3 regions of the Amycolatopsis sp. 195334CR genome follow, and region 1 is predicted to be linked to each of the others. Evidence: riboswitches for the same ligand, from Rfam matches in the RefSeq annotation. Region 1 holds a riboswitch; each other region holds the start of a gene.

What was found. A riboswitch is a leader RNA that binds a small molecule or an ion and turns the genes downstream of it on or off. The one in region 1 is predicted to bind cobalamin.
Region 2: another riboswitch for cobalamin. It lies ahead of metE (5-methyltetrahydropteroyltriglutamate--homocysteine S-methyltransferase); the one in region 1 lies ahead of JYK18_RS32805 (ABC transporter substrate-binding protein).
Region 3: another riboswitch for cobalamin. It lies ahead of JYK18_RS02700 (terpene cyclase/mutase family protein); the one in region 1 lies ahead of JYK18_RS32805 (ABC transporter substrate-binding protein).

The regions. Positions count from the first base shown of each region.
Region 1 is NZ_JAFJMJ010000002.1:2,057,542-2,064,587, reverse strand. It holds gene JYK18_RS32825 (CatB-related O-acetyltransferase) at 1-594, opposite strand, end outside; gene JYK18_RS32820 (TetR/AcrR family transcriptional regulator) at 627-1,208, opposite strand; gene JYK18_RS32815 (class I SAM-dependent methyltransferase) at 1,265-2,014, shown strand; gene JYK18_RS32810 (iron ABC transporter permease) at 2,019-3,065, opposite strand; gene JYK18_RS32805 (ABC transporter substrate-binding protein) at 3,062-4,057, opposite strand; cobalamin riboswitch at 4,110-4,275, opposite strand; gene JYK18_RS32800 (glycoside hydrolase family 43 protein) at 4,375-5,883, shown strand; gene JYK18_RS32795 (PPOX class F420-dependent oxidoreductase) at 5,950-6,357, shown strand; gene lexA (transcriptional repressor LexA) at 6,389-7,046, shown strand, end outside.
Region 2 is NZ_JAFJMJ010000003.1:196,695-203,740, reverse strand. It holds gene JYK18_RS38045 (cytochrome P450) at 1-369, opposite strand, end outside; gene JYK18_RS38040 (IS110 family transposase) at 510-1,592, opposite strand; gene metE (5-methyltetrahydropteroyltriglutamate--homocysteine S-methyltransferase) at 1,897-4,179, opposite strand; cobalamin riboswitch at 4,300-4,513, opposite strand; gene JYK18_RS38030 (ribonucleotide-diphosphate reductase subunit beta) at 4,562-5,641, opposite strand; gene JYK18_RS38025 (ribonucleoside-diphosphate reductase subunit alpha) at 5,655-7,046, opposite strand, start outside.
Region 3 is NZ_JAFJMJ010000001.1:550,192-557,237, reverse strand. It holds gene JYK18_RS02720 (copper resistance CopC family protein) at 1-64, shown strand, start outside; gene JYK18_RS02715 (ABC transporter permease) at 65-841, opposite strand; gene JYK18_RS02710 (ATP-binding cassette domain-containing protein) at 838-1,818, opposite strand; gene JYK18_RS02705 (PadR family transcriptional regulator) at 1,970-2,653, opposite strand; gene JYK18_RS02700 (terpene cyclase/mutase family protein) at 2,844-4,304, opposite strand; cobalamin riboswitch at 4,392-4,512, opposite strand; gene JYK18_RS02695 (poly-gamma-glutamate hydrolase family protein) at 4,507-5,136, opposite strand; gene JYK18_RS02690 (hypothetical protein) at 5,235-5,525, shown strand; gene JYK18_RS02685 (MerR family transcriptional regulator) at 5,620-6,447, shown strand; gene JYK18_RS02680 (VOC family protein) at 6,510-6,905, shown strand; gene JYK18_RS02675 (SRPBCC domain-containing protein) at 6,902-7,046, shown strand, end outside.

The DNA of each region.
Region 1 (7,046 bases):
CATCACCATGCGCAGGTGCGTGGTGAGGTGCTCGACCGGCCAGTCCCACCAGGCGACCGCGAGCAGCCGGTCGACCTCCTCCGGGACGTAGCGGGTGCGGATGACCTTCGCCGGGTTGCCACCGGCGATGCCGTAGTCCGGCACGTCCGAGGTGACCACCGACCCGGAGGCGACGATCGCGCCGTGTCCGATTCGGACACCCGGCATCACCGTCACGCCGTTGCCGAACCAGACGTCGTGCCCCACCACGGTGTCGCCGCGCCCCGGCAGCCCGGTGATCAGGTCGAAGTGATCGGCCCACGAGCCGCCCATGATCGGGAAGGGGAAGGTGGACGGGCCGTCCATCCGGTGGTTGGCGCCGTTCATGATGAACCGCACCCCGGTGCCGAACGCGCAGAACCGGCCGATCACCAGCTTGTCGGGACCGTAGTGGTAGAGCACGTTGCGCGTCTCGAACTCGGTGGCGTGCTCGGGATCGTCGTAGTAGCTGAACTCCCCGGCCTCGATCAGCGGTGAGGTCACCAGCGGTTTGAGCAGCACCACGCGCGTCTGGCCGGGCATCGGGTGGAGCGTGTTCGGATCGGGCAACGGCATGCGGGGCACTTTCCTCAAGTTCGCGCGGACTTCTACGCGGATCCTAGGCCCAGCACCGAAGTGACCATCCCGTGCACGGCGGCGCGGTCCGGCGCCGGGCCCGTCCGGTCGGCGAAGAGCAGGTGCGCCGAACCGATCAGCGTGGGCGCCAGCCCGTCCGGATCACCGGCGACCCGGTCCAGCCCGCGCTCGGCTTCGAGGTAGTCCCTGATCATCTCCACCGCCTCGGTCAGCACCGGGACTCCGGCGGGCCACGTCTCCCGCAGCCGCGCCCGGAGTTCGTCGCGGAAGGTGATCAGCGCGACGATCGCCACGGCCACCGAGCCGAAGACCGCGATCAGCGCGTCGGTCAGGTTGTCCGCGACGGTGCCGGTCCCCGCCGCCTCGCGCAACGCGGCGGCCTGGTCGTCCATCCGGTTCACGCGGTCGAGCACGTACTCGGCGAGGAAGGCGTCGAAGTCGGCGAAGTGCCGGTGCAGCACCCCCTTCGCGCAGCCTGCCTCGGCGGTGACCGCGCGGCTGGTCAGCCCGCTCGGCCCGTCCCGGCGCAGGACTCGGTCGGCGGCGGCGAACAGCTGCGCCCGCACCTCGCGCAGCGCGACTCCGGTCGGCATCGGTCTCCTCGGTGGACGAGTGGGCACTTGCCCACTAGGGTGGGCACATGCCCACTATAGGCGAGTCCTTCGGCGTCGACGCCGAGCGCTACGACCGCGCGCGTCCCAGTTATCCCGCCCCGCTCATCGAGGCCATCGTCGAAGCCAGCCCGGGCACCGACCTCCTCGACGTCGGCTGCGGCACCGGGATCGCGGCACGCCAACTCCAGGCCGCCGGGTGCACCGTGCTCGGTGTCGAACCGGACGAGCGGATGGCCCGGTTCGCCCGCCGCACCGGGATCGAGGTGGAGGTGGCGAAGTTCGAGGACTGGGAACCCGGCGACCGCCGGTTCGACGCGGTTGTCGCCGGGCAGGCCTGGCACTGGGTCGATCCGGTGGCCGGCGCGGCCAAGGCGGCGCGGGTGCTGCGACCCCACGGCACGCTGTCCGCGTTCTGGCACGTGTTCCTGCCACCCGACGAAATCGGCGCGGCCTTCGCGAAAGCCTATGAGCGCGTCAATCCCGGCCACCCGTTCGACTTCAGCCAGGTGGCCAAGGTCGGTTACCAGCCGATGCTCGACCGCGCCGCCGAAGGCATCCGGGCCGCGGGCGGGTTCGGCGAGCCGTCGCAGGCGCGCTACACGTGGGACCGGTACTACACCCGGGCGGAATGGCTCGACCAGTTGCCCACCACCGGCGCGCTGACCCAGCTGCCGCCCGACCGGCTCGCCGTGGTGCTGGACGAGGTCGGCGCCGCGATCGACGAGCTCGGCGGCGGCTTCAGCATGCGGTTCACCACGGTCTCGGTGACCGCCGCGCGTGCTTGAGGTTCTACTGACCCACCCGCTCGCGGGGCCGGGCGGTCCGGTACAGGATGACCACGAACGCCGGCACGCCGATGATCGAGGTCACCACGCCGACCGGCACCTCCTGCGGGTCGAGCGCGGTGCGGGCCAGGGTGTCCACCCAGACCAGGAACACCGCCCCGGCCACCGCGGTGACCGGCAGCAGGCGGCTGTGCCCCGGCCCGGTCAGCGCCCGCACCGCGTGCGGCAGCACCAGCCCGACGAAGCCCACCGCGCCGACCGAGCTGACCAGCGCGGCGGTCAGCAACGCGGTGGCGCACAACAGCACGATCCGGATGCGCCCGACCGCCACCCCCAGCGCGGCCGCGGTGTCCTGCCCGAGCGCGAACACGTCCAGCGCGCGGGCGTGCCCGAAGCAGACGGCCAGCGACACGGCCAGCACCGCCGCGCACACCGCGACCTCGGTCCACGAGGCACTGGCGAACGAGCCGAGCAGCCAGAACAACACCCCGCGCGTGGTTTCCGCGTCGGCGGCGGTGAGCACGATGAACGAGGTGAGCGCGGAGAACAACTGCATCGCCGCGACCCCGGACAGCACCACCCGGTCGGTGCTGCCACCGACGATGCGGCTCAGCACCAGCACCGCGGCGAACGACACCGCGGCACCGGCGAAAGCCCCGGCGGACAAGGAGATCACGCCCCCGCCCACACCGAGCACGACCACCAGCACCGCGCCGGTCGACGCACCCGAGGACACGCCCAGCACGAACGGCTCGGCCAGCGGGTTGCGCAGCAGCGACTGCATCACCACGCCGCACACCGCGAGCCCGGCCCCGCACACCGCCGCGAGCAGCGCCCGCGGGAGCCGCAGGTGCCAGACGATGCCGTCCCGCAGCGGGGCGAGCACCGGCTCGCCGAGGCCGAGGTGGGCCAGCACGGTCGAATAGACCTCGCCGATGCCGATCCCGGCCGGGCCGATGGTGATGGCCACCGCGATCGACACCACGAGCAGGCCGAGGCCCAGCACGCAGAACCAGGCGACCTGCGGCCCGGTCGGCGGCGGCCGCCTCACGCCAGGCCGAACTTCCGCAGCGCCTCGCCGACCTGCTCGGTCCCGTCCACGGTCCGCAGCGACGGGTTCATCGCCTGACCGCTGAGCAGCACGTACCGCTTGTTCTTCACCGCGTCGAGGTCCTTGGTGACCGGATGGGACTCGAGGAAGGCGATCTTCGCTTCCCCGTTCTCCGCGGTCTGCGAACGCCGGGTGAGGTCACCGAGCACGATCACCCGCGGATTCCGCTCGGCCACCGTCTCCCAGTTGATCTGCGGCCATTCCGCGCGGGTGTCGTCGAAGACGTTCTTCAGCCCGAGCGCGGTGGTGATCACGCCGGGCGCGCCGCAGCACCCGGCCAGGTACGGCGATTCGGCGTTGGCGAACCAGTACAGCACGCTGGTCCCACCGGCCCGCGTCGACGCGCGCTGCATCCGGCCCTGCAACTCGCTCACCAGCTGCTCACCGCGTGGCCCGACGCCGAACACCGCGGCCAGCTGCCGGATCTCGGTGTAGACCACGTCCATGGTCAGCGTCTCGGTCCGCACGCCGTCACCGCCGGCGGTGTTGTCCTTGAGGCAGTCGGTGGGCGAGACGTAGGTCGGCACACCCAGCTGCTCGAACTGCTCGCGCGTGGCCACCCCGCCCTCGCCGAGCGTGGAGACGAACGAGGCCGCGACGAAGTCCGGTTCGGTGGCCAGCACGGCCTCGAAGGACGGGTTGTTCTCCGCCAGGCGCGGCACCTTCGCGTTGTCGGCGGCCAGCGCGGGCAGCACCGGGTCGGTCCAGGTGGCGGTGCCCGCCATCCGGTCGGCCAGGCCCAGCGCGAGCATGATCTCGGCGCTGCCCTGGTTCAGCGCGACCGCGCGCTCGGGCGGCTTGCCCACCGGCACCTGGTGACCACAGTTTTCCACGGTCGTCGTGGCCTGAGCTTGCGGCGCGGGGTCGGTCCCGCAGGCGCTGAGGCACAGCGCCGCGGCGAGCAGCAGGTGGGGAGAACGGATTTTCGGCACGGAAATCCCTGCGTCGAGGGCTCGAACGCGGAGCCCGGTCGGTCAACGACCCCGGCGGCGCCGGGGTGCCAGCAGGTCTTCGGACTCGGGGTCGTCCGAGCAGAACGCCTTCCCGGACCGGAGTCCAGTGGCCACTGTCCTGCCCGTCGCCGCTCACCGCTGCGCGTCAGCTCCGGATTCACACCGGATTCCCTACGACTGGCGAGCGCACGCTATCACGCGGCCCCCTGGTGGACGCTTGACCAGCCTGTCCGATGTCGTGCAATCTTTTCCGAAGATGTTCGTTGTTGTTGAATAGCGTGCAGGAGCTGCCGAAGATGACCGCTCTCCCGAGAAGACTCGCCACCGGGGCGCTGGCCGCCCTGCTCGTGTTCAGTACGGTGACCAATCCGGGAGTGGCGCCGGCCGCACCCGCCGTCCCCGACTACGGCACCGCCGAAGCGGGCAACCCGTTCGTCGACGGCTGGTACGCCGATCCGGACGTGGCGATCTACGACAACACCTATTGGGTCTTCCCGACCACCTCGCGTGTCTACGCCGAGCAGACCCATCTCGACGCGTTCTCGTCCAAGGACCTCGTGCACTGGACCAAGCACCCGAACGTGCTGACCACCGAGAACGTCTCGTGGGCGGAGAAGGCGGTCTGGGCGCCGGCCCCGATCGAGCGCGACGGCAAGTACTTCCTGTACTTCGCCGCGAACGACATCCAGAGCGACAACGAACTCGGCGGCATCGGCGTGGCCGTCTCCGACCGGCCGGAGGGCCCGTACCGCGACGCGCTGGGCAAACCGCTGATCGACCGCTTCCACAACGGCGCCCAGCCGATCGACCAGGACGTCTTCATCGACGACGACGGTCAGGCGTACATGTACTACGGCGGCTGGGGGCACGCCAACGTGGTCAAGCTCAACGCCGACATGACCAGCCTCGGCACCTTCGACGACGGCACCACCTACCGCGAGATCACCCCGAACCCGGAGTACGTCGAGGGTTCGCAGATGTTCAAGCGCGGCGGCAAGTACTACCTGATGTGGTCCGAGGGCGGCTGGACCGGGCCGAACTACTCGGTCTCCTACGCCATGGCCGACTCGCCGACCGGGCCGTTCACCAAGCTCGACAAGGTGCTCGCGCAGGACCCGGCGGTCGCGCGCGGGTCCGGGCACAACTCCGTGATCAACGTGCCCGGCACCGACATCTGGTACATCGTCTACCACCGCCGTCCGCTCAGCGAGACCGACGGGAACCACCGGCAGCTCGCCTACGACCGGATGAACTTCCACCCCGACGGCACCATCGCGCGGATCACCATGAAGGTCGAGGACAACTTCGCCGACGGCAACACGTTCGGGTGGAAGACCTACGGCGGGCAGTGGACCGCTCGCGCCGGGCAGCTGCGGGCCGACCGGTCGGCGGGCGGGAAAGCGTTGCTGGACACCAACTTCGCCGACTTCACGCAGGACACGAAGGTGCGGCTCACCTCCAGCCGCGGCGACGCGGGGGTGGTGTTCCGGGCGACGAAGGCCGCGGTGGGCACCGACAGCTACGCCGGGTACTACGCCGGGATCAGCGCGTCCGGCCGCGTGGTGCTCGGGCGCGCCGGCAACTCGTGGACCGAACTGGCGTCGGCGCCGCTGGCCGGGGCCATCGGCCAGGCCCGCCACCTGCGCGTCACCGCGACCGGGCCGGTCATCGAGGTCTACGTCGACGACCTGAGCACGCCGAAGCTGCGGGTCACCGACGGCACCCACCCCACCGGCGCGAACGGCGTCCGGGTGTTCGGCGCGGCGGCGTCCTTCGACGATTTCGCGGTTCGCCCGGCAGGCTGATTGTCGATCCGCGGGGGGCTCCGTTCGTGTAGGCAGTGACCATCCACACGAAAGGAGTCCCCGTCCATGGCCTTCAGCGAAGAAGAGATCGCGTACCTGCGCTCGCAGCCGCTGGCCCGGCTGTCCACCGTCTCGGCGGAAGGGCAGCCGGACGTGGTGCCGGTGGCGTTCGAGTTCGACGGCGCCGGGTTCTGGGTCGGTGGTGGCGCCACGGTGGTGCACACGCGGAAGTTCCGCAACGTGGCCGCCGGGCAGGACCGGGTGGCGCTGGTGGTCGACGACCTGGTCTCGATGGACCCGTTCGTGGCCAGGGGAATCCGGGTGTACGGGCGGGCCGGGGTGCCGCAGGAGCGGGTCGGCACGGTCGGGCCCGGGCACTACCTGCCGATCACGCCGGTGGTCTCGTGGAGCTGGAACCTCGCGGGCGAGCCGGTCGGCGAGAACTGGTACGAGGCCACGCGGACCGTCCACTGAGTCCACTGTGGAGGGCCGGTACCATGCGCGGATGACCGCCTACCACGAGTTCGACGAGCTGGATCACCTGGACGCCTCGGCCCTGCCCGAGCGCCAGCAACGGATCCTGGTCACCATCCAGGACTGGGTGAACCGGCACGGGTACTCGCCCAGCACCCGCGAACTCGGCGAAGCGGTCGGCCTGCGGTCCTCGTCCTCGGTGTCGAAGCACCTGGCGGCGCTGGAGGAGAAGGGCTTCCTCCGGCGGGGCGCCACCGTGTCGCGGCCGATCGACGTGCGCCTGTTCCTGCGTGGTTCCGCGTCGCAGCGGGCGGACGGGGATTCGGTGAGCGTGCCGGTGGTCGGGCACATCGCGGCGGGCACCCCGATCTCGGCGGAGGAGCACGTGGACGACGTGCTCACGCTGCCGCGGCAGTTCGCCGGGCGCGGCACCGTGTTCGGGCTGCAGGTGCGCGGGGACTCGATGATCGACGCCGCCATCTGCGACGGCGACACCGTGGTGGTGCGCCAGCAGCACGAGGCGCACTCGGGGCAGATCGTCGCCGCCATGATCGACGAGGAGGCGACGGTGAAGGTGTACCGGCGGCGGAACGGGCACGTGTACCTGGAGCCGCGGAACCCGGCCTACGAGGTGATCGACGGGGACCGCGCGGTGATCCTGGGCGTGGTCGTCTCGGTCCTGCGCAGCG
Region 2 (7,046 bases), on a different contig from region 1:
CCAGCCCTGCTGCGAGAACGCCTTGTCCTTGTTGACCAGCGCGATCTGGGTGGCCTCCGGCCCGCTGAGGCTGACGATCCGGCGGCCGAAGGCGCCCATCCAGGAGACCGGCCCGTACAGCTCGTGGCGCCGCAGCGCCCATTCGACGCCGAAGCGCATGAAGTCCAGTGAGTGCCCGATCAGCGGGGCGCCGTCGTCGCCGGGAATGGCCTTGAGGCCGCTGCCCGCCGGGGGCGCGGCGAGCTCCCTGGTCGGCCAGCGCTGCCCGAGCAGCCTGCGGTCGACCGCGCGGGGGAGCGGGATCGAGGTGAGCGGCGGGACGCGCTCGCGCAGCGCGCTGGTCACCTTGCTGACGGCGGGGCTCGGCACGGTCGGCTCCTCTCGTCGCTGAGAGAGATCACTGCGTGACCTGGTCCGTCCAGCTTGCCCGCTTGTTGGCGCTCTGACAAGAACGCGATCGGGTCAGTTCGCCGTGCGGCGCGGTGCCGTGAATGATGCTCCTATTGAGGTCAAGGGGTTGTTGTGAGGTTGGCCATGTCTGTGGTGATGGTTCGGTGGATTTCGCGTGCGACGTAGCGTTTGAGGCAGCGGATGATGTGTCGTTTGGGGAGGCCTTCGCGGGTGCGTCGTTCGAGGTAGGCGCGGGTGCGGGGGCAGTGGCGCAGGCGGACGATCACTATTCGGTGGAGGGCGGCGTTGGCGTGGCGGTCGCCGCCGCGGTTGAGGCGGTGGCGGTTGTTGCGGCCGCTGCTGGCGTCGATCGGGGCGGTGCCGCAGAGGTGGGCGAACTGGGCTTCGGTGGTGATGCGGTCGGGGTTGTCTCCGGCGGTGGCCAGGAGCTGGGCGGCGGTGTCGGGGCCGACGCCGAACACGGCGGTGGTGGCGGGCAGGACCTGGCGGGTCAGGGTGTTCAGGTCGGTTTTGGCGTCGGTGATCTCGGTGGTGAGGTCGGTGATGCGCCGGGCGAGGCGGCGGAGCGCGGTTTTCGTGGCGTTGACGGGGCTGGTGAGGTCGGTGCCGGGGCGCAGCCGGGCGCAGGCCCTGATCAGGGTTGTGCCGGTCAGGCCGGACAAGGATTCGCGTAGCGGGGCGGGGGCGGTGACGATCAGGGCGTGGAGCTGGTTGAGCGCGGCGGTGCGGGATTTGACCGCGCTGGTCAGCGCGGTGCGCAGGGCGGTGATCGCGGCGGCGGGCCCGGTGCCGGCTTTGGGGGTGGCCTCAGCGTGGCCGGCCAGGACGGCGCGGGCGGTGTTGATCGCGTCCTGGGTGTCGGTCTTTCCCTTGCGGCGGCGGGCATGCCGGTCGGGCTGGTTGACCTCCACCACCGTGACACCCTCGCCGGCCAGGTAGCGGGCCAGGCCCGCGCCGTAGGAACCGGTGCCCTCCACCCCGGCCGCGGACACCGTGCCGAACCCGGCCAGCCAGGTGCCCAGCGCGGTGTAGCCGGCGGTGGTGGCCGGGAAGGTGTGCGTGCCCAGTACCCGGCCGACAGGATCGAGCGCGGCGGCGGTGTGGGTGTCTTTATGGGTATCGACCCCGGCGATCACCGCGGTGTGCTGGGCAGTGTCGACGCCGGTGTGCTGATCAGTCATCCTGGTCTCTGCCGTCCCGTGGTGTTCAGTGGTCAGGGAGGGCACGTACCGGGCCAGCAGGGGTGGACAGCACAGTGATGGGTGTCCTGGTGGCACAGGCTCCTATCAAGTCACATCCCCTGGCCTGGTGACGTGCACGAACGGAGACCACCCCGGAACCGGCAGATCATTCGCAAGACAACCCCGGCCAGGGCATCAGTGGCTTTCCGGGCCAAGCCCCGGGGCAGCCCCCGTCCATACACACCATCATCACTGTGGCTTTCACAGCGGCAAGTGCCGTGAAAGCCACATTCACGGCGTGGGGCTAGTCGGTGGCGAGTTCGGCGCGCAGGCGGCGCGCGGCGGTGACCAGGTTCCGCAGCGCCGGTTCGACCTCGGCGTACCCCCGGGTCTTCAGGCCGCAGTCCGGGTTCACCCAGATCCGCTCACCCGGGACCGCGGCGACCGCCGTGCGCAGCAGGCCGGTCACCTCGTCGACGCCCGGCACCCGCGGCGAGTGGATGTCGTACACCCCGGGGCCGACCCCGCGCGCGAAGTCCCCGAGGCCGTCGAGGACCTCCATGCGCGAGCGCGCGGCCTCGATGCTGGTGACGTCCGCGTCGATCGCGTCGATGGCGGGCAGGATGTCCCCGAACTCCGAGTAGCACATGTGCGTGTGGATCTGCGTCGAATCCGCGATGCCCGAGGTGGCCAGCCGGAACGACTCCACCGCCCAGCCGAAGTACGCCGCGTGCTCCGCCGACCGCAGCGGCAGCAGTTCGCGCAACGCGGGCTCGTCGACCTGGATGATCCGGATGCCCGCCGACTCCAGGTCGTGCACCTCGTCGCGGATGGCCAGCGCGACCTGCCGCGCGGTGTCCGCCAGCGGCTGGTCGTCGCGCACGAACGACCACGCGAGAATGGTCACCGGCCCGGTCAGCATGCCCTTGACCGGCTTCGCCGTCAGCGACTGCGCGTACGACGCCCAGTCCACCGTCATCGGCGCCGGGCGGGACACGTCGCCGAACAGGATCGGCGGCCGCACGCACCGCGAGCCGTAGGACTGCACCCAGCCGAACTCCGTGGCCGCGAACCCGGCGAGCTGCTCGGCGAAGTACTGCACCATGTCGTTGCGCTCGGGCTCGCCGTGCACCAGCACGTCGAGGCCGAGATCTTCCTGCAGCCGCACCACCTTCTCGATCTCGTCGTGCATCTGGGCGCGGTAGGCCGCCGCGTCGATCCGCCCGGCCCGCAGCGCCGCGCGTGCCTTGCGCACGTCACCGGTCTGCGGGAACGACCCGATCGTGGTGCTCGGCAGCGGGGGCAGGCCGAGCGCCTCGGCCTGCGCCGCCGCGCGCCGGGCGTAGTCACCGCGGCGGCTGTGCTCCGGCTTCAGCGCGGCGAGCCGGGCCCGCACGCGGTCGTCACGCAGGTCACCGGCGTTCGCGCGCTCCGCAGTGGCCGCGCGCGCCGAGGTCAGGTCGGCGGGTTCACCGGCGAGCGCCCGGCCGAGCAGCACCACCTCTTCGACCTTCTGCTTGGCGAAAGCGAGCCAACCACGCAGTCGTCCGTCCACATCGGACTCGCGAGCGGCGTCGTAGGGCACGTGCAGCAGGGAGGCCGAAGTGGACACTCCGACCGCGGCCGCGGTGCCGAGCAGGGTCGCGGCCTTCGCCAGCGCGGCGTCGGCGTCGACCCGCCAGATGTTGCGACCGTCCACCACGCCGGCCAGCACTTCCTTGTCCCGCAACGCGCTTTCCGCCGCGACGGCGTGCACCGCGGCCGGATCGGTGACCAGGTCCACGGCCAGCGCCTCGATGGGGGAGCGGGCGAGCACGCCGAGCGCGTCCCCCAGCGCGCCGAAGTACCCGGCGACCAGCAGCTTCGGGCGACGCGCCAAGCCGCCCAGCGCCGCGTACGCCTGCCGGAGCGCCTCCAGCTCCTCGGGGGCGCGGTCGGCGGCGAACGCCGGTTCGTCCAGCTGGACCCACTGGACCCCTTCGTCGTGCAGCGTGGTGAGCAGCTGGGCGTACGCGGTGACCAGCCGCGGGAGCAGGTCGAGCGGCCGGAAGCCGCCGGGCGCGCCCTCGGCCGCCTTCGCCAGCAGCAGGTAGGTCACCGGGCCGACGAGCACCGGGCGCGTTTCCACGCCGATCGCCCTGGCCTCGCGGTACTCGTCGAGCGGCTTGCCACCGGTTGCGCTGAACTCGGTGTCCGGGCCCAGTTCCGGCACCAGGTAGTGGTAGTTCGTGTCGAACCACTTCGTCATCTCCAGCGCGGGTGCCTCCTGGACCCCGCGCGCCGCGGCGAAGTAGGTGTCGACCGGCGAAAGGCCGAGGCCGGTGAACCGGCGCGGCAGCGCGCCGAACAACACGGTGGTGTCGAGCACCTGGTCGTAGAAGGAGAAGGTGTTCGACGGGATCGTGTCGAGCCCGGCCTTCGCCAGGCCGCGCCAGGTGTCCAGGCGCAGTTCCCGCGCCACCTTCCGGAGTTCGGCCTCGTCGATCCGGCCTGCCCAATAGCCCTCGACGGCCTTCTTCAGTTCCCGGTCCGGACCGATCCTCGGGTAACCGAGAACGGTCGAACCCAGGCGGTTCTGCTCTGCCACAGCTCTCTCCTCGCGAGCTCGTCCGACGAGCCCGGGACGGCAAGGAGGGCACAGCACAGCACGAACCGGCGACACCTGGTTCGGCCGTGTCCTCCCGCGAGACCCGGACCCGCGCGCGCCGGCGGCGCGCGCACCACGGGCAGGTATTCGGACTCGCGGGCGGGGCTCCCAGAACGTGGGAGCCGGACCTACTGGCTGTCGCTTCCCGGGCGGTGCCCAGTGCTTGACCGCTTGCGCGGTGACAGCGTTCGTTCCCGCTTACCGCTGCGGGGCAGTCCCGGATTCGCACCGGGTTCCCTGTTGCCTCCCCGGCACGCGGCACGAAAAAAGCTCGGCCACGCCACCGGGGAACCAGTGGCGTGGCCGAGCCTAGCGGGCGGGATCAGTCCCAGTCGAGCGCGCCACCGCTCTGGTACTCGATGACGCGGGTCTCGAAGAAGTTCTTCTCCTTCTTCAGGTCCATCGCCTCCGACATCCACGGGAACGGGTTCTCGTTCTCGCCGTAGATCGGCGCCAGGCCGATCTGCTGCGCGCGGCGGTCGGTGATGAAGTGCATGTACTGCTCGCACAGCTGGGCCGACAGCCCGAGCATGCCGCGCGGCATGGTGTCCCGGGCGTAGGCGACCTCGAGCTCGCACGCCTCGGTCAGCATGCCCCGGATCTCCGCCTGGAACTGCTCGGTCCACAGGTGCGGGTTCTCGATCTTGATCTGGTTGATGCAGTCGATGCCGAAGTTCAGGTGGATCGACTCGTCGCGCAGGATGTACTGGTACTGCTCGGCGATGCCGACCATCTTGTTCCGGCGGCCCAGCGACAGGATCTGCGCGAAACCGGTGTAGAACCACATGCCCTCGAAGATCACGTAGAACGCCACCAGGTCGCGCAGGAACGCCTGGTCGGCCTCCGGGGTCCCGGTCTCGAAGTCCGGGTTCTCCAGGTTCTGCGTGTACTTCAGCGCCCACGCGTCCTTGTCGGAGATCGACGGCACCTCGCGGTACATGTTGAACAGCTCGCCCTCGACCAGGCCGAGGCTCTCGCAGATGTACTGGAAGGTGTGCGTGTGCACGGCCTCCTCGAAGGCCTGGCGCAGCAGGTACTGGCGGCACTCCGGGTTGGTGATCTGCCGGTAGACCGCGAGCACGATGTTGTTCGCCACCAGCGACTCCGCGGTGGCGAAGAAGCCGAGGTTGCGCTTGAGCATCTGCCGCTCGTCCTCGGTCAGCCCGTCGGGCGACTTCCACAGCGCGATGTCGGCCTGCATGGCGACCTCGGTCGGCATCCAGTGGTTGTTGCAGCCGGCCAGGTACTTCTCCCACGCCCAGGTGTACTTGAGCGGGAGCAGCTGGTTGACGTCGGCGCGGGCGTTGATCATGCGCTTGTCGTCGACGCTGATGCGCTCGGCTCCGCGCTCGATCTCGCCTAGGCCGGTGGCGTCGGTGAGCGGTGCTTCGGTGTTGGTCATCGTCAGGGGTTCCTTACTGGCAGGCTTCGCAGTCGGGGTCGTCGATCCGGCAGGCCGCGCCGTCGGTGGCGGCGAAGTCGACGTCCTCCACCTTCGGCATCTCCTTGGGCTCCGGCTGGGCCGGGGGCACCGCGGGCACGGAAGCCGACGGCGACGGCGACGGGGAAGGCGACGGCGAGGGGGCCGGGGCCGGGGTGGGCGAAGGAGCGGCGGCGGGTGCCGGGGCCGGCGTGGCCGAGACGGCGTTCAGCTTGCCGTCGGTGCCGCGCAGGGTGCTCTTCTCCACGTGCGTCGCGGACTGCGCCCGCAGGTAGTACGTGGTCTTGAGGCCCTTGTGCCAGGCGTAGCGGTACAGCTCGTCGAGCTTGCGCCCGCTCGGCGCGGCGATGTAGAGGTTCAGCGACTGCGCCTGGTCGATCCACTTCTGCCGCCGCGAGGCCGCGTCGACCAGCCACTTGCTCTCCACCTCGAACGCGGTGGCGTAGAGGGCCTTGAGGTCGTCCGGCACGCGGTCGATCTGGCCGAGGCTGCCGTCGAAGTACTTCAGGTCCGACACCATCACCTCGTCCCACAGGCCCCGCTCCTTGAGCGAGCGCACCAGGTGCGGGTTGACCACGGTGAAGTCACCGGACATGTTCGACTTGACGAAGAGGTTCTGGAACAGCGGCTCGATGGACTGCCCGACCCCGCAGATGTTGGAGATCGTCGCGGTCGGCGCGATCGCCATCACGTTGGAGTTGCGCATGCCGACGGTGCGCACGCGCTGGCGCAGCGGCTCCCAGTCCAGCGTGGTGGAGGTGTCCACGTCCAGCGCGTCACCGCGGCGGGCGTCGATCAGCAGCTGCATCGAGTCGATCGGCAGGATGCCCTTGCTCCACAGCGAACCCTCGAAGGTCTGGTACTGCCCGCGCTGCTCGGCCAGGTCGGTCGAGGCCGAGATGGCGTAGTAGCTGATGTGCTCCATGCTGCGGTCGGCGAACTCCACCGCGGCCTCGGACGACAGCGGCAGGCCCAGCTCGAACAGCGCGTCCTGGAAGCCCATCAGGCCCAGCCCGATCGGGCGGTGGCGCAGGTTGGACCGGCGTGCCTCGGGGATGGTGTAGAAGTTGATGTCGATCACGTTGTCGAGCATCCGCACCGCGGTGCGCACGGTCTTCTCGAGGCGCTGGGTGTCCAGGCCGTCCGGGCCGACGTGCTTGAGCAGGTTGACCGAGCCGAGGTTGCACACCGCGACCTCGTCGGCACTGGTGTTCAGGGTGATCTCGGTGCACAGGTTCGACGAGTGCACGACACCGGTGTGCTGCTGCGGCGAGCGCAGGTTGCACGGGTCCTTGAAGGTGATCCACGGGTGCCCGGTCTCGAACAGCATGGTCAGCATGCGGCGCCACAGCTCGACCGCGCGGAC
Region 3 (7,046 bases), on a different contig from region 1:
CGCCGCGGTGCTGGTGGTCATCGGGGTCGGGGTGGCGTTCGCGATCGTGCGCAAGCGCAGCTGATCAGTTCGCCCGCTGGTACGCCCGGAACGCCCGGGTGGCCAGCCAGCTCATCACCGCCGCCAGCGCCAGCAGCAGGCCGCCGTGGCCGAGGACCCGCGCCCAGTCCGGGTCCGCGGTGAGCGCTTCGCGCCCGGCCACGGCGGCCCAGTCCACCGGGTTGTACTCGGCGACCGTGCCGACCCAGCCCGGCAGCAGCGACGGCGCCATCATCACCGAGGACAGGAAGGCCAGCGGCAGCGCCAGGAACTGCGAGACGCCGATCAGCGCCTCCTGCTGCCGCACCAGCAGCGCGATCGCGTCGGACAACGCGCTGAAGACGATCGACAGCAGCACCGCGACGGCCAGCACCACCAGCACACCGAGCACCCCGCCGTCGTAGCGGGCCCCGGCGAGCAGGCCGACGCCGAACACGATCAGCGACTGGATGGCGGTGACCACCGACTGGTGCGCCAGCGAACCGGCGATCAACGCGCCCCGGCTGACCGGGGAGGTCAGGTTGCGGTCCATCACCCCGCGGTCCATGTCGTCGATGAACGAGGTGCCCGCCCAGCCCGCCGACATCATCGCGGTCATCACGACCACACCGGGGGTCAGGTAGGACAGGTAGTCGCCGGTGCCGAACCCGGGCAGCTCGGCCACCCGGCGGAACAGCTCACCGAACAGCAGCAGCCACACCATCGGCTGGATCAGGTTGAACAGCAGGTACGCCGGTTGCCGGGAGAGGCGCCGCAGCGCGTGCGCGGTGAGCCTGCCGGTGTGCGAGGCGAAGGTGGTCATCGGACGCCTCCCGCCACGGTGTCGGCGGTGCGGAATTCGCGCCCGGCGTGACGCAGGTACACGTCGTCCAGTGACGGGCGCGCGGTGCCGATCGACACCGGTTCGACCCCGGCGCGGCCGAGCGCGGCGAGCACGCCCGGCAGTGCGGTGGCGCCCGCGGTGACCCTGGCCCGCAGGGTCAGCCCGTCCACGCTGATCTCGCCCGCCACCGGTTCCAGCGCCCGGCGTGCCGCGCCCAGATCCTCCACAGTGGACAGCTCGGCGTGCACGCTGTCGCCGTTCAGCTCGGTCTTCAGCTCCTCCGGGCTGCCGGTGGCGACGACCTGACCGCGGTCCACGATCACCAGCCGCGCGGCCAGCTTGTCGGCCTCCTCCAGGTAGTGCGTGGTGAGCAGCACGGTCAGGCCGTCCTCACCGGACAGCCGGGCGATCTCGGCCCACATCTCCGCCCTGGCTTCGGGATCGAGGCCGGTGGTCGGCTCGTCCAGGAACAACACGCTGGGCCGGTCGACCAGGCCGAGCGCCACGTCGAGCTTGCGCTGCATGCCGCCGGACCACTTGCCCACCGGGCGGTCGGCGGCGTCGGTGAGGCTGAACCGGTCGAGCAGCTCCTTCGCCCGGGCACGGGCGGACCTGGCGGACAGGCCGTGGAGATGGCCTTGCAGCACCAGGTTCTCGCGGCCGGTGCTGACCGGGTCGAAGGCCGGTTTCTGCGAGACACTGCCGATCACCCGCCGCACCCGGCCGGGGTGGCGGCGGACGTCGATGCCCGCGACGGTGGCCTGTCCGGCGTCAGGCGCGGACAGCGTGGTGAGGATTTTGACGGTGGTGGACTTGCCGGCCCCGTTCGGGCCGAGCAGGCCGAACACGATCCCGGACGGCACGGTGAAACCGAGCCCGGCCAGCGCGGGCACGGCCTTGGCGCCCTTGCCGTAGGTCTTGACCAGACCGGACGCCTCGATGGCATGGGTGGACATGGTGGTGCTCCTTCGATGAGGAGTCACCGGCCGCGGTGCACTACCCTGGCGTTCGCAGGCGCGCTTCGAGTTTCGGTCCGCGGACGGGGACTCGGGTGTGTCGGATGGCTCCCGGCCCTGGTGTTGCCGCACCCGGGCCGGGGCCATCACCTCAGTGCTGTTCGGGTTGGCTGAGCCAGCTCATCTCCTCCGCGAACTCCGTGGCGACGGTCGCCTCGATCTCCTCCGGTGACGCTCCCGACTCGCGCAGCTGGTGCATCCGCGCCCAGACGCGCAGGCCGTCGAACTCACCGGACTTCAACTCCCGCAGCAGTTCGGTGATGAAGCGGATTTCGGTCTCCAGCAGGTTCTGCCGGAACTCGGCTTCGATGGTGAACAGCCGGGGAAAACCTTCGGGGGTGCTGGCCGCGATGGCGTCGTACTGCTGCTTGGCCAGCAGCTGCGTGCGCAGCCGGGCTTCGAGCAGCTGGACGACCTCGGCCGGGCCGAGCACCGGCATCAGCGACAGCGCGGCCTCGAACTGGGCGAACTCCTTGGCCGGGTTGGCCAGCAGATCGCTCAGCCAGTCGTGCATCTCGGCGATGCCCGGCTCGGTGATCTCGTAGACGGTGCGTTCCGGGCGCCTGCCCTCGCGCACCGTCTCGCGCGACGCGATCAACCCGCGCTTCCGCAGCGACTCGACCACGGAGTACAGCGAGCCGTAGTTGAGCTTGATGCTGTCTTCCTTGCGGCGTTCGCGCAGCGTGCCGGACATTTCGTAGGGGTGCATCGGGCGCTCGCTGAGCAGCGTCAGCACCGCCAGAGCCAGCGGATTCGCCCTGCCACGCGCGGCCATCGCCCTGCCTCGTCCTGGGTGCTCGGGGTCAAATACTCGACTCAGAGTACCCGTGCTCGGGTGCTCGATGTCAAGCTGACCGGCGGTGACGTCCTGGTGATCGGTGGCCACCTGGTGCCCCGGGAGCCATTGCTATGAGTGGGGCATTACTTGCAATCAACGCAAGTAATGCCCCATTCCTAGCGTTGGGTCAGGAGGTGCGGACTTGGGTGGGGGTCAGCGTGGGGGTGGCGCCGTTGCCGAAGGCCCACGCTTCGATGCTGCCCAGCGGCGGCACGTACGTGGACGCGCCCTGGGTGCTGTACGTCCACGCGGTCGCGCCCGCGTTCGCGTGGTAGTACGCCCAGTAGGCGGTCGCCGGTGGGGTGTTCACGCAGGGGTCCTGCGCGGGCGTCGGGAGGGCGTTGATGCGGCAGACGAACGCCAGCCCCCAGCGGGTGGTGCCGGTCGGGGTGAAGCCGGCGTTCTGCAGGGCGGCCACCCCGCTGGCCTGCGCCCCGGGCGCACAGCGGGTTTCCTGCGCACCACCGAAAGCGGCGAAGTCGACGGTCACCGTGACGCCGCTCGTTCCGGCGCACGGGCCCGGCGTGCCGGCGAGCTGTGCCGAGACCGCGCACGGGACCTCCGGCACCGCGGCCGACGGCGTCGACGGCGCCAGCGGGAAGGCCTTGCCCGCGGCGGCCGGGACGGCCTGGACGGTCGCGAGCAGGTTCACCGCGCGGCTGCCGGGATAGAAGAACGCGCCGCGGTCGGCGGCCGGATCGGTGCAGCCCAGCTGGAAGCTCGCGAGCGCGGCGTAGGCGTTGCCCGGCTGACCACCCGCGGCCACGATCGCCTGGATCGCCAGTGCGGTCGAGTTCGGGTCGGAAGCCTGGCCCGGCGCGGCGACGAAGGCGAAACCACCGTCCGCGGACCGGGCGGCGTTCAACGCGGCCAGCACCTTCTTGGCGCCGGGCAGCTTGCCGTAGGCGGCGAGGCCCTGCACCGCCATGCCGGTGCTGTTGGTGTCGGGACCGGAGAAGGTCGCCGGATCGGCGGGCGCGCACGGCACCGCGGTGTCCGCGCGGTAGGCCTGCCAGAGCCCGTTCGCGCACTGCTGGCCGGTAAGCCACGTGGTAGCCGCGGCGATCCTGGCATCGGTGGACGGCACCTTCGCGGCCTTGAGCGCGGTCAGCGCGAGGCCCTGCCGGAACGCGCCGTCGTAGGTCGGGGCGGCCGAGCCGAACAGGCCGTCGGCGCGCTGGGTCGCGAGCAGCCGGTCGACCAGGTTCTCCCCGCCGAATCGGCGCGGGTTCTGCTTGCCCGCCACCGCCGCGAGGACCACGTACGCGACCCGGCCCGGGTCGTCCTGGCCGTCGGCGCCCTTGAGCGGCTCGCCGAGCTGGGTGCTGAGGTAGGCGACGCCGTCCTGGGCGGCCTGGCGGCCGACGCCGGCGGCGTGCAGGCCGAGCACGGCGTACGCGGTGCTGGTGACGTCGGCGCTGAGGTTGCCACCGCCCGCGGTGATCGCGCGGGCCAGGTACCCCGCGCCGTGGCGGGCGACGGTCTGCTGCTGCTCGGTGGCCGCGGCCGGGGTGCACAACCCGGCGGCCAGCGCGGCGGCGGTGGCCAGCACGGCCACCGGTCTGGCGCGGAAGAGCTTCGTGCGCAAGGGATCCTCCTTCGGACAGGCGCGGTCACCCACGCGTGCCGGAAGGGCCAGCGCAGGCCCCGAGCCGCAGTCCACGACGGTTTCGACGGAGCCCGTTCCCCGGCAGGCGGTCCGACTCGCCCGCGCGGAACGCGGGCTCACGGTTGCGGGTCAGCGCCGGATTCCCACCGGCTTTCCCCATCGAGGAACGTGCTCTGGCAAGTTACCCGGTGCACCGCCCGTCCCGCCAGACCCGGCGCAGCGCCGCCACCACGCCGTCCACAAAGGACTGTGCTAGCGGCGAGTCGCCGCGCATCGCGTCGCGCAGGGCGAGCGGGAGCTCCAACTGCACCCCCATGCCGGTGCGGGTCCGGTTGACGATGTTGCGCGGCGACCGCCCGGCGAGCGTCGGGTACTCGGCGGCGTCGAGGGTCTCGATGCCGCGGGCGGTGAGTTCCTCGTGCACGATGCCGCCGAATTCGGCGTCCAGGCCGCCGATCAACACGCCCTCGCGGGGCAGCGTGATGCACCCGTGCAGGCTCAGCGCCCGGTCGGTGCCCGCGCACAGGGCCAGCGCCACCGGATCGTCGCACCGGCTGGAGGTCACGTGCAGCCGTCGTTCGCCGCGAAGTCCTTCGAACAGCCAGTAGTCGCATGTGGACGCCCGGGCGATGGCCCGGCAGAGCTGGGAGGTGCCCGGCTCGATCTGGCCGCCGTGCGGGGCCAGCACCACCGGGGTGCCGCCGGCGTGCCGGAACCACCTGGCGTAGTCGAGGTTCTCGGTCAGCGCGGGGTCCGCGTACAGCGCGGTGTTCGAGAGATATCGTTGCGTAGTCGCGCTGGGGCGGGCCATCTCCGCAAGATACGGCCATTCGGCGGGAAAGCGGTGTTCGAATGGCGCAATCGACGGTGATCCGCGTTTCACCCGTCCGCCGAGGGGAACCCCTAAGCATGTCCAGATTGCGAGTATCCGGCGGCCGCTCGACGGCCGCGCGAGTTATCACCGGCGTCGGGGCAGTGATCGCGCTCATCGAGGTCATCTACATCCTGATGATCCTGCTGGGTGCCAACGCGGCCAACGCGTTCGTCGAATTCATGCGGGCCATCGCCGAGCCACTGGCGTTGTTCTTCCCCGGTTTGTTCCAGCTGGAGAACTACCAGGTCGGCGTCCTGATCAACTACGGGCTCGCCGCCGTCTTCTGGCTGGTGCTGACCGGGCTGATCGCCCGCATCGTCCGCTAGGGAGCACACGGGGTCCGGCCACCTCCCGGTGTCCGTTTGTCGGGGACGGGCAGCGGGAGGTGGCGCCTGGGGGGCCGGCGTGTGAAGCTGTGGCGTGTTCGCCATCGGGGAGTTCGCCAGGCTCGGCCGGGTTTCGGTCCGCATGCTCCGGCACTACGACAGCATCGGCCTGCTGCGGCCCGTCCGCGTGGACGAGGCCAGCGGGTACCGCTACTACGACGCGGCCCAGCTGCGCGACCTCAACCGCGTGGTCGCGTTGAAGGAGCTGGGTTTCACGCTCGAGCAAGTCCGCGAGATCATCGAGGAGAAGCTCAACCCCGAAGAACTGCGCGGCATGCTCCGCCTGCGACGCGCTCAGCTCGAAGCGCAGATCTCCGCCGACACCGACCGGCTCGACCGCGTCGAGGCGCGCCTGCGCACCATCGAGCGCGAAGGCCACATGAACACCGAGGACGTGCTCCTCAAATCCGTCGCGCCGCTGCGCGTCGCCGAGCTTTCCGGGGTGGCCGCCAGCTACGCCTCCCACGACATCGGCCCGGTCGTGCAACCGCTGTTCGTCGAGTTGTGCCGTCGCCTCGACGAGGCGGGCCTCCGCATCGCCGCACCCACGATCGCCTACTACGAACCGGTCGGCGAGGAGCAGGTGATGGTGCACACCGCGGCGCCGGTGGCACTGGAAAGCGGCCGCGAGTACGACTTCGACGTGGTGGACCTGCCCGCGCTCGGCACCGCCGCGACCGTGCTGCACCACGGCACGATGGACGAGGTCGACCGCACCTTCCAGACGCTGGCCTTCTGGATCGAGGAGCACGGGTACACCTCGATCGGGCACGCGCGCGAGGTCTACCTCGACTACGAAGCGCCGGAACGCGGGGTGACCGAGCTCCAGGTGCTCGTCAACCGACAGGATGCCATGTCTTGACAATCTAAGTTGTCGGTGGAACCGTGGGCCGCGTTCGGGAACGAACGCGGAACGGAGTGGTGATGAAGGCCCAGCTGATGAGCATCATGGTCAACGACCAGGAGCGGGCGGAACGGTTCTACACGGAGAAGCTGGGCTTCCAGGTCAAGCACAACATCGACGTGGGCGGTGCGCGCTGGCTGACCGTGGTCCACCCCGACGAGCCCGACGGGTTCGAGATCCTGCTGGAGCCGGCCGGGTACGAGTTCGCGCGGACCTACCAGGCTGAGCTGTACCAGGCGAACATGCCGTTCACCATGCTGTTCTCCGAGGACATCCACAAGGAGTACGCGCGGCTGGTCGAGGCCGGGGTGGAGTTCCGCGGTGAGCCGGCGGCGACCATGGGTGGCATCAGCGCGATCTTCGACGACACCTGCGGGAACCTGCTCATGCTGATGCAGGTCGTCGAGCCCGGATGAGCCGGGAACGGCGGCTGGAGAAGGAAATCTCCTTCGACGCCACCCCGGACCAGGTGTGGGCGGCGATCTCCAGTGGACCCGGGATGTCGATCTGGTTCGTCCCGCACGAGCTCGGCCCCGAGGGGGAGGGCGAGGCCGACT